Regions from separate parts of the Azoarcus sp. KH32C genome, predicted to be linked through region 3. Evidence: riboswitches for the same ligand, from Rfam matches in the RefSeq annotation. Region 3 holds a riboswitch; each other region holds the start of a gene.
What was found. A riboswitch is a leader RNA that binds a small molecule or an ion and turns the genes downstream of it on or off. The one in region 3 is predicted to bind cobalamin.
Positions count from the first base shown of each region.

Region 1: another riboswitch for cobalamin. It lies ahead of AZKH_RS03025 (TonB-dependent receptor); the one in region 3 lies ahead of bluB (5,6-dimethylbenzimidazole synthase).
Region 2: another riboswitch for cobalamin. It lies ahead of cobM (precorrin-4 C(11)-methyltransferase); the one in region 3 lies ahead of bluB (5,6-dimethylbenzimidazole synthase).

Region 1 is NC_020516.1:680,648-683,890, reverse strand. Features, by position in the region: gene AZKH_RS03030 (iron ABC transporter permease) at 1-54, opposite strand, end outside; gene AZKH_RS03025 (TonB-dependent receptor) at 89-2,023, opposite strand; cobalamin riboswitch at 2,150-2,395, opposite strand; gene cobU (bifunctional adenosylcobinamide kinase/adenosylcobinamide-phosphate guanylyltransferase) at 2,480-3,031, shown strand; gene AZKH_RS03010 (diguanylate cyclase) at 3,242-3,243, shown strand, end outside.
Region 2 is NC_020516.1:4,584,261-4,587,503, reverse strand. Features, by position in the region: gene AZKH_RS20615 (sirohydrochlorin chelatase) at 1-484, opposite strand, end outside; gene cobM (precorrin-4 C(11)-methyltransferase) at 481-1,290, opposite strand; cobalamin riboswitch at 1,471-1,692, opposite strand; gene rquA (rhodoquinone biosynthesis methyltransferase RquA) at 1,873-2,562, shown strand; gene AZKH_RS20600 (DEAD/DEAH box helicase) at 2,584-3,243, opposite strand, start outside.
Region 3 is NC_020516.1:1,063,893-1,067,135, reverse strand. Features, by position in the region: gene AZKH_RS04810 (cache domain-containing protein) at 1-34, opposite strand, end outside; gene pyk (pyruvate kinase) at 222-1,670, shown strand; cobalamin riboswitch at 1,710-1,914, shown strand; gene bluB (5,6-dimethylbenzimidazole synthase) at 1,958-2,713, shown strand; gene fba (class II fructose-bisphosphate aldolase) at 3,110-3,243, shown strand, end outside.

The DNA.
Region 1 (3,243 bases), 380 kb from region 3:
CCCCGCCGCGACGATGAGCGTGGCGAGGATGGTCAGCACGGGCGGACGCGTCACGCTGTTGCCCCCTCTGTCACCACTCGGGCGGGCGTCAGAACGACAGCTTCGCGCCGAGCTTCCAGGTACGCTCGAAGTCGACCGGATATATCGCGTCGTCGCGCACCCAGGTGCCGTTTTTGTAGTTGAACAGGTTGGATACGGCCGCATACAGCTCGACCTTGTTCAGGCGATGGCGATAGGCGACGTCGGTCGACTGGTAGGCGCGCTGACGCTGGGCGTTGTTGTTGTCGAAGTCGTTCGCCGCCCAGGTCTTGCTGCGCCAGGTGTGCGAGACGTAGAGATTGCCCTGGTCGCCGACCGCGACATTCAGGCCCAGCACGACGTTGTTGCGCGGCACGCCCGGCAGTTCCTTGCCATCGAAGGCGCCGCCGCCCATGTTCTCGCGGTCGATGATCGCGCGCGTCCACGAGTAGTTCAGCACGCCGGTCAGGATCGGCGAGATGCGCCAGGTGTCCTGCACTTCGAGGCCGTACTTGTGCGACTTGTCGATGTTGGTGTTGGTGAAGGTCGACGCGTTGAAGTAGATCTCGTCGTTAAGATCGGCATGGAAAACGCCGACTTTCAGCCGGTTCGTCGGCAGCACATGGTTGAATCCGAGCGTCACGGTGCGGACCTTCGCCGGCTTGATCAGGCCGTTGAAGATGGTCTCGAAGGTGACCGGGTCGAAGGCGAAGAAGCGGTCGATGTCCGGCGCCTGGTAGGACGCGTTGTAGTTGCCGAACACCGACAGGACGTCGTCGATGCGGTAGTTCGCGCCGAGGTCCCACGACGACAGCTGCTTGTCGTCCTTCAGCCGCGAGCCGAAGGACGGATCGTACTCATACTCGACCCGCTCGCGCCGCGCCCCCGCAGACAGCGTCAGCCGGCCCATCTCGTACTGGCCCTGCACGAACACCGCCTCGTTCTTCTTCGTCGTTTCGCTGAAACCGTCGGTGCGCTCGCCGTCGAAGGTCTGCACGCCGGTGGTCACTGCCAGCGCGTCGCCGAGGTACTGCAGCGCGATGTCGTCCGACAGGTAGCGGGAATCGGTACGGAAGCTGAACTGCAGGAATTCCGAGCGCTTGTCTTCGTCGTTGTGACGTGCTGTCAGGCGCCAGTTGGACGCGAAATCGTATTCGGCGCCGACCGCCCAATAGCCGTCCCGGAAGAACTGGTGCGTGTAGTTGCGGCCCGTGTTCATTCCCGGATCGTCGCGGAACTGCGCGAGCGTCAGCGAATTCGGGTAGCGCAGGTCGATGCGCGCGTCGCCCGTGTCGAGGGTCAGCTTGAGGCGGTCGATGGGGCGGCCTGTCAGGCTCGCACGCCAGTTGTCGGAGGTCGACTCGTCCTTGTGTCCCGACGGATCCTTGTCGCTGAAGCCGCCATGCTCGGTGTGTTCGGCGGTCGCAGAAACCGTGAAGCGCTCACCGACGTAGCCGGCGTAGCCGCTCGTGCCAAGGGCTTCGTGGTTGCCGACATTGACGTCGATGCTCGCGCCGGTGCGCGGCTTGGTGTAGATCTGGATCGAGCCGGCGGTCGCGCCGTCGCCGTACGCGACCGAGCCGCTGCCCTTGGTGATCTCGATGCGGTCGATATCTTCGAGCGGAATCGCACCGACCAGCTGCGGCACCATGTCGATGTTGTTGAGGCGGCGTCCGTCGATCGAGATCACGACGTTCTGGAAGCCGTCGTTGGTGCCGTAACCGCGCATGTTGATGCTGGGCGTGAAGCGGTTGCCGAAGTTCGGCGTCAGCTGCACGGACGACTGGCGATTAAGGTAGTCGACAAGCGAAGTCGCGCCCGAGCGCTCGATGTCCTTGCGGGTGTGCACTTCCGAGGCATAGGTCGCGGCGACGTCGGGGGTGTCGATGCGGTTCGCGGACACGATCACGGTTTCGCCGACGGCCTCGTCGGCCGCGAGCGCGACGGAGGCAAACGGAAAGGCAGCAGCCACCGCGACGGCGGTTGCGGACAAGCGGATGTTCATTGGGGATTCTCCCTGCACCGGAGTCAGCGTCCCCGCTCCCCGGTCATTTCAACAAGGAAGCGTCCGCCGGGCATACGCGCCGGGAGCCGCGAAACACCACGCCCGTCGCCGCCACCCCGCGGCACTTCCGCCATCGCGTGTCGAGGCCGGTATCCGGGCTCGTGGGCTGGCCGTCGCTCGTCGCGAGCGCCGGACCGGTCGCATCGCCTTCCCGGACGTCCGTCCAGTGGCGGTTGGATGCGCCTTGCGTCCACTTACCGTTGCGGGGGCAGCACAGGCCTTGTCGCACCGGCATGAGAGCCGGTCACGCACCTGTTTCCCGTTTAACCCTAGGCACTAACGCCGTCGGGCACCTTACACACGCACACCCCATTCGGGGCGCGAGGGCGGATAATACCCTGTTTACCCTGTTCCATCACTTTCCGCAGCGCGGAAAACCTTCGCAATTCCAAGGACATGCCCGCACACCTGATCCTCGGCGGCGCCCGCTCCGGCAAGAGTCGCCTCGCCGAAAACCTCGCCCGCGCCAGCGGCCTGCCGGTCACCGTGATCGCCACCGCCGAAGCCCTCGATGCCGAAATGGCCGCCCGCATCCGCCGCCATCGCGACGACCGGCCGAGCCACTGGCGCACTGTCGAAACCCCCGTCGCACTCGCCGAGACGCTGCGCGACGAGGCCCGCGAAGGCCGTTGCGTGATCGTCGACTGCGTCACGCTGTGGCTGCTCAACCTGATGGCCGGCGCCGAGAACCTCCCCGAACCGCCCGACGCCGGCAGCCTGCAGCAACTGCAGGCCGAACGCACCGCTCTGCTCGACCTGCTGCCCGAGGTGGCAGGAGAGGTGCTGCTCGTCTCCAACGAAGTCGGCCTCGGCCTCGTCCCCGAAACGCCGCTCGGCCGCCTCTTCCGCGACGAAGCCGGGCGCCTCAATCAGGCGCTGGCGTCCGCCTGCGCGCGCGTCACCTTCGTCGCCGCCGGGCTACCGCTCGTGCTAAAGGGAAACGGGTAAGGGCTTTCCGGTAGCTCGGGTCGAATATCGACTTTCCCGCCCGAAAAGGGGCACTCGAAGTGCATTTAGTTTGCCCCAAGCGTCCGGCGAGCCCATACAATCGCCGATGGACAAGAGACTGGCAGAGAGACGCAAATGTTCGGCGGCGGGAAGACTCGGCACAGCTTACACAAACCGCTAAAAGGGACTGGGCAAGCAGTAGCGTCCTCCTT
Region 2 (3,243 bases), 1.6 Mb from region 3:
TGGCCTCGAACACCCAGCGCGCCATCTTCGCAAGCTCGCCGTTCGCGCCGGCATCCGACGACCCGCGGCCCAGCAGGATCACGCCCGTCGTGCAGGGATCGGGCACATGCAGCTCGTGCATCAGGCCGTCGAGTCGGCCCATCAGCACGTCGAAGATCTCGCGTCCCATGCCGAGGTGGCGAGTGCATTCGAACGCGACGGCGGGATGACGTTCGCGCGCGTGCTCGATCGCGGCCGGGATCTCCATCTTCACGTGGCCTGCCGCATTCAGAATGAAGGGGATCACGATCACGCGCTTCGCCCCCGCGGCCGCGCGATCGAGCCCGCCGTCGAGCAGCACGTCGGCGTACTCGATGAAGCAGGCCTCGATGCGCCACTGCGGGCGGCGCGCGCGCCACTCGGCGGCAAAGCGCTCGATCTCGTCGTTGCCCGCGCGGTTGCGCGAGCCGTGGCCGACCAGCAGGATCGTGGTGTCGTTCTTCATGATGCGTTTTCCGTGACGGTGGCCCGGCGGAAGCGGTGGCTGAAGCTCGGGTCGTAGAGTTTGGAACGGGCGATCTCGGGCCAGTCGCGCGCGCCCAGCGCCGGGCTCGCGATGATCATGGCCTGCGAGGCGATCTTCTCCGCCTGGCACTTCTTCTTGATGTCGGCGAGCGTGCCGCGGACGATCTTCTCCTCGCCCGGCCAGCTCGCCTTCTGCACGACGAGGAGCGGCGCATCCTCCGGCCAGCCGGCGCGGCGCAGCGCGTCCTGCACCTCGTGCAGCAGCGTGATCGACAGGAAGATGCACAGCGTCGTGCGGTGCGCCGCGAGCGCGTCGAGCTCTTCGCCCGCGGGCATCGGCGTGCGGCCGGCGACGCGGGTCAGGATCACGGTTTGCGTCACTTCGGGAAGCGTCAGCGTTTCACCGGCCGCCGCGGCCGAGGCCAGTGCGGAGGACACGCCCGGCACGACCTTCCACGGCACGCCCGCCGCATCGAGCAGCCGCGTCATCTCGACCAGAGCCCCATAGAGGCCCGGATCGCCGGTCTGCAGGCGCACGACGGTCTCGCAGCGCGATGCGGCATCGATCAGCCAAGCGCTCATTTCCTCGAGCGTCATGTCCTTCGAGTCGCGGATCGCGCAGCCTTCCGGCGCGTAGAGGGTCGCCGCCTGGTCGACGAGCGAGCCCGCGAACAGGATGCCGCCCGCCTGTTCGAGCAGGCGGCGGCCTTTAACGGTGATGAGGTCCGGATCGCCCGGACCGGCGCCGACGAACCAGACGGTTCCGGGCGCACGTTCGGAATGCATAACGACTCCCCACGAGTGCGTGACAAACGCGCTCCGGAGAGTGGAGACGACGGACGGGTCGCGAGCGACACGGTCCGGTCGGAAACTTGTGGCTGGGTCGATGAGGCGAAGCGGGCGGGCCTGAGCCCGTGGCGGACGCGATCGGATTCCAGTCGGCAAGCCCACACCCCGGGGCACACGAAACTGCATACTCGATCGGGCCGGTCTTCTGGCTTGCCTTCTCCCGGACTCCGCCGCCTTCCCGAGCGCAAGGCTCAGTGGCGTGTGGTGGATCCGTCAGGCTTACAGCAGCGGGGGCTGCGCCGGACTGGTCGGGGGAGCGTGTCCCCGAACGTCACCGGACTTCCCGTTTCACCCCTCCACGCGGTCGCATGGCGGGGAACCCGGATCGAAACAGCTGTGAGCATAGCGATCACCTTTCCGCAACGCAAGCTGCCCTTACGGAAGGTCTTCAAGGTCTTACTTCGCCTCGGACAGATTGCTGCAGTGCACACTGGGTGGCGTATGCAGAAGGCGTTCCATGGCGCCGAATCTACGGTTATGCTGGCAACGATGAAGACTGCTCATACCGGGATGTCATTAATGCCAACAGTGCCTCGAGTCAGTGCAGTACCTCTTTATCTGTCGCGCACCTATCATTGGGCCTATCTTGACCGCCGGACGCTGCCCTGGCTAGACCGTTCGCTCGTCGTTTCGGCGATCCTGTGGGGCAATGCGGGGCGCCTGATGCAGGCGGCAGCGGAGGAGTTCCAGGCCGGCCAGCGGCTGCTGCAGGCGGCCTGCGTCTACGGGCCGTTCTCGCGCATGCTGGCCGAACAAGTCGGCGGTGAAGGCGACCTCGAAGTCATCGACGTCGCGCCGATTCAGGTTGCCAATGTGCGCCGCAAGCTCGACGGCCTGCCTCAGGCGCAGGCGCGGCAAGGCGATCTCGCCGCGCCCGATACCGTCGACGCCGCGGCCTACGATGCCGTGTGCTGCTTCTTCCTGCTGCACGAAGTGCCTCCCATCGAGCGTGCATGCATCGTGCACAACCTGCTGGGCGCGGTGCGGCCGGGCGGCAAGATCGTCTTTGTGGACTACCACCGCACGCATCCCTGGCATCCGCTGCGGCCGATCATGGCCCAGGTGTTCCGCTGGCTCGAGCCTTTCGCCGATTCCTTGCTCGACACGGACATCCCGGCACTGTCTGCGCATTCGGGCGACTTCGAATGGAAAAAGACCACCTTGTTCGGTGGTCTTTATCAGAAGCTCGTGGGGGTGCGGCGCGGTTGAGCCGCACCGTGACACGAAGGCTTATTCGCTGCGCGAACCCGGCTTCGCGTTGAAGAGCGCTGGGCGGGGTGCCGGACGGCGTCCGGCGTCCGAGCGGGGCTGCTGCTGACGCGGTGCCTCGGCCGAACGCGGGGCCCGGTTGGCGCCGGCTTCCTGCTGGCGCGGCGCGTGGTTGCCGTTCGTCTGGCCGTTGCGCGCATTGCGATTACCTTGGGCTTCGCCATTGCGGGCCGGACGGTTCGCAGCATTGCCACCCTCGGCCTGTCCGCCCTGCCGTGCCGGCTGGCGGTTCGCGCCGTGGCTTTGCGCGCGCGGGGCCGGACGTTCCGTCTGCGGCTGGCGCGGCGTGCGGCTGTCGTTGCGACGACCCGATTGGCGCGGATCGCGTGCCGGGCGCGAGGCGTCGTCGCCCGGATCGGGCGCGTGCGTCACGAATTCCGGCACTGGCGTGCGCTCGATGCTGCGCTTGATCAGGCGCTCGATCGACGTCAGATAGGACTTCTCCTCGCTGTCGACGAAGGAGATCGCCTTGCCGCTGGAACCGGCACGACCGGTGCGGCCGATGCGGTGCACGTAGTCTTCCGGCACGTTCGGCAGCTCGAAGTTCACGACCTGCGGTAGTTGGTCGATGTCCAGCCCGCGCGCCGCGATGTCGGTCGCGACGAGCACCGGCAGCGAGTT
Region 3 (3,243 bases):
GCACACAGAGTGATGCGAGGAAAGCAGATTTCATGGCGTTCGAAGGTCCGGAGGCTGGATTGATGAAAGCAAAATTATAGGAAGCAACAGCATCTGTCGATAGGCTGGCGTAGGCAGGTTCGCACGAATCCGACCGGCGGCGAAACGCCGCCCCGTCGGTCTCGTCGCCGAGTCGTGGAGGTAGAATCGTGTCCTCGGATGCATATCGACACGGAGACAGCATGCCCCGCCACACCAAGATCGTCGCCACCCTCGGTCCCGCCTCGACTGATCCGCAAGTCCTCGAACGCATGGTGCATGCCGGCATCGACGTCGTGCGGATGAATTTTTCGCATGGCAAGGCGGAAGACCACATCGCGCGGGCAGCGGCGATTCGCGAAGCGGCGGCGCGGTGCGGACGCTCGGTCGGCATCCTCGGCGACCTGCAGGGGCCGAAGATCCGCGTCGGCAAGTTCGCCGGCGACCGCGTGCATCTGCAAAAGGACGCCCCCTTCATTCTCGATGCCCGATGCGAGCTGGGCGACATCGGCCGCGTCGGCCTCGACTACAAGAACCTGCCGAAGGACGTCAAGGCGGGCGATGTGCTGCTGCTCGACGACGGGCGCCTCAAGCTCGTCGTCGATCGCGTCATCGGCCACGAGATCCACACGACGGTGCGCGTGGGCGGCGAACTGTCCAACAACAAGGGCATCAACCGCCAGGGCGGCGGCCTGACCGCGCCGGCACTGACCGCGAAGGACATGGACGACATCAAGACGGCCGCCGAGATCGGCGTCGATTTCGTTGCGGTCTCTTTCCCGAAGAGCGCGGCCGACATGTACATGGCGCGCCAGCTGCTGCGTGCCGCGGGTTCCGAGGCGCTGCTGATCGCGAAGATCGAGCGCACCGAGGCGGTGGCCAACCTCGACGAGATCCTCGACGCCTCGGACGGCATCATGGTCGCGCGCGGTGACCTCGCGGTCGAAGTCGGCGACGCCGCGGTGCCGGCGCTGCAAAAGAAGATGATCCGCGCCGCACGCGACCGCAACAAGCTCACGATCACGGCGACGCAGATGATGGAGTCGATGATCACGAGTCCGGTGCCGACGCGCGCCGAAGTCTCGGACGTCGCCAACGCGGTGCTCGACGGCAGCGATGCGGTGATGCTGTCGGCGGAGACCGCCTCCGGCAAGTACCCGGTCGAGGTCGTCGAGGCGATGAGCCGGGTCTGCCTCGAAGCGGAGAAGTCTTCGGACGTCACGCTGGATCGCGACGTCCTCGACCGCGTCTTCACGCGCATCGACCAGTCGATCGCGATGGCCGCGATCTGGACCGCCTGGCACCTCAAGGTGAAAGCCATCGCCTCGCTGACCCAGACCGGCTCGACGGCGCTGTGGATGAGCCGTCTGAACAGCGGCGTGCCGATCTATGCGCTGACCCCGGAAGCCTCGGCCCGCAACCAGATGACGTTGTACCGTGAGGTCTTCCCGCTGCTGATGTCGCAGACGCATCAGGACCGCGACGTGCTGCTGTGGGAAGCCGAGCAGATCCTGCTCGACCAGGGCGTCGTCGAGCGCGGCGACCTGATCGTGCTGACCATCGGCGAGCCGATCGGCACCTCGGGCGGCACGAACACGCTGAAGATCGTACGCGTGGGCGAGCATCCGGCGCCGCATCTCACCGAGCAATAAGCTCCGCGGTCCGCGCGCGGCTGCTACACTGCCGCGCTCGACCAGACATTGCCTCCGGGTGCCTGCCATCGGCAGGAGAATCGGAAATGCGGTGAGGCGCCTTCGAAAGATCGCGCCGATTCCGCAACGTGCCCAACGCTGTGAGGGGGACCGCCGCCGCAACATGCCACTGCCCGTCCGGGCGGGAAGGCGCGGCGCGGGACGAACCCGAGTCAGAAGACCGGCCCGGAGGCACATTGCGGCAGGCAGGCCCGCCTGTCGCCCACCGTGCTTCAGAAGGGGAATCCATGAACGGCACACACCCGGGCCACCAGGCTCATCACCACTTCGACGACGCCGAGCGCGCGACCGTCTATCGCAACATCCTCGCGCGGCGCGACGTCCGCGGCCAGTTCCTGCCCAATCCGGTTGCCGACGACATGCTCGCTCGCATCCTCACCGCGGCCCACTTCGCGCCCTCGGTCGGCTTCATGCAGCCATGGAGCTTCGTCGTGATCCGCGACATGGCCGTCAAGCAGCAGGTGCATGCCGCCTTCGCCGAGGCCAATGCCGAAGCGGCGCAGATGTTCGAAGGCAAGCAGCGCGAGGTGTACTCCGGCCTGCGCCTGCAAGGCATCCTCGAAGCGCCCGTGAATCTCTGCATCACCTGCGACCGCGACCGCGCCGGCCCGGTCGTCATCGGACGCACGCACATCAAGGCGATGGACCTCTACAGCACGGTCTGCGCGGTGCAGAACCTGTGGCTCGCGGCGCGCGCCGAGGGCCTCGGCGTCGGCTGGGTCAGCATCTACCGCCAGGCACGCATCCGCGAGATCCTCGGCCTGCCCCAACGCATCATTCCGGTCGCCTACCTGTGCGTCGGACACGTCAGCCATTTCCTCGACCAGCCCGAACTGCAGACCGCCGGATGGCGTCCGCGCCTCCCGCTCGACGAGCTCGTGCACTTCGACGGCTGGGGCGGTGCGGCACCCGAAGGCGAAGGGCTTCGGCAAGCCCTCAGGCAAGCGCAACATCGCGCCGCACAAGGCATTCCGCCTATCTGAGGAGGTGAGTTAACCCCGCGTTGAGAGAGGCCGACTCGTCGTCCGCGGCAAGCGCGCCCTCACCTGCGCATCCCTACCGGCGGGCTACTCCGAAGGAACCATCGGCCTGAAGGACGCTCCAATTAAAGCCAACAAACTCGGTTTCGGTTCGGGCATGCCGGACGACCGCGAGATTCCCGTCACCGGACGTGTTGATGCGGCAACGCAGGCGGAGTTGCTCAAGTAAGGTAACCCCCTCCAACCCCGTCTGTGGCGGCCGCGATGGCCCGGAGCGAGCTCCGGGCCATTTTCTTGTGCGCCGCCATGCCGCGCGCGAAGCCCATCGGGTGCCGACTGACGTTAAAATGCGCAGTTAGTCGCACAAAGTTGTGCCAGAAAACCAATCGGAGAAGTCCCATGCCCCTCGTTTCCATGCGCCAGCTGCTCGATCACGCCGCCGAAAACGGCTACGGCTTGCCGGCGTTCAACGTCAATAATCTGGAACAGGTCCAGGCGATCATGGAAGCCGCGGCCGAACTCGACAGCCCCGT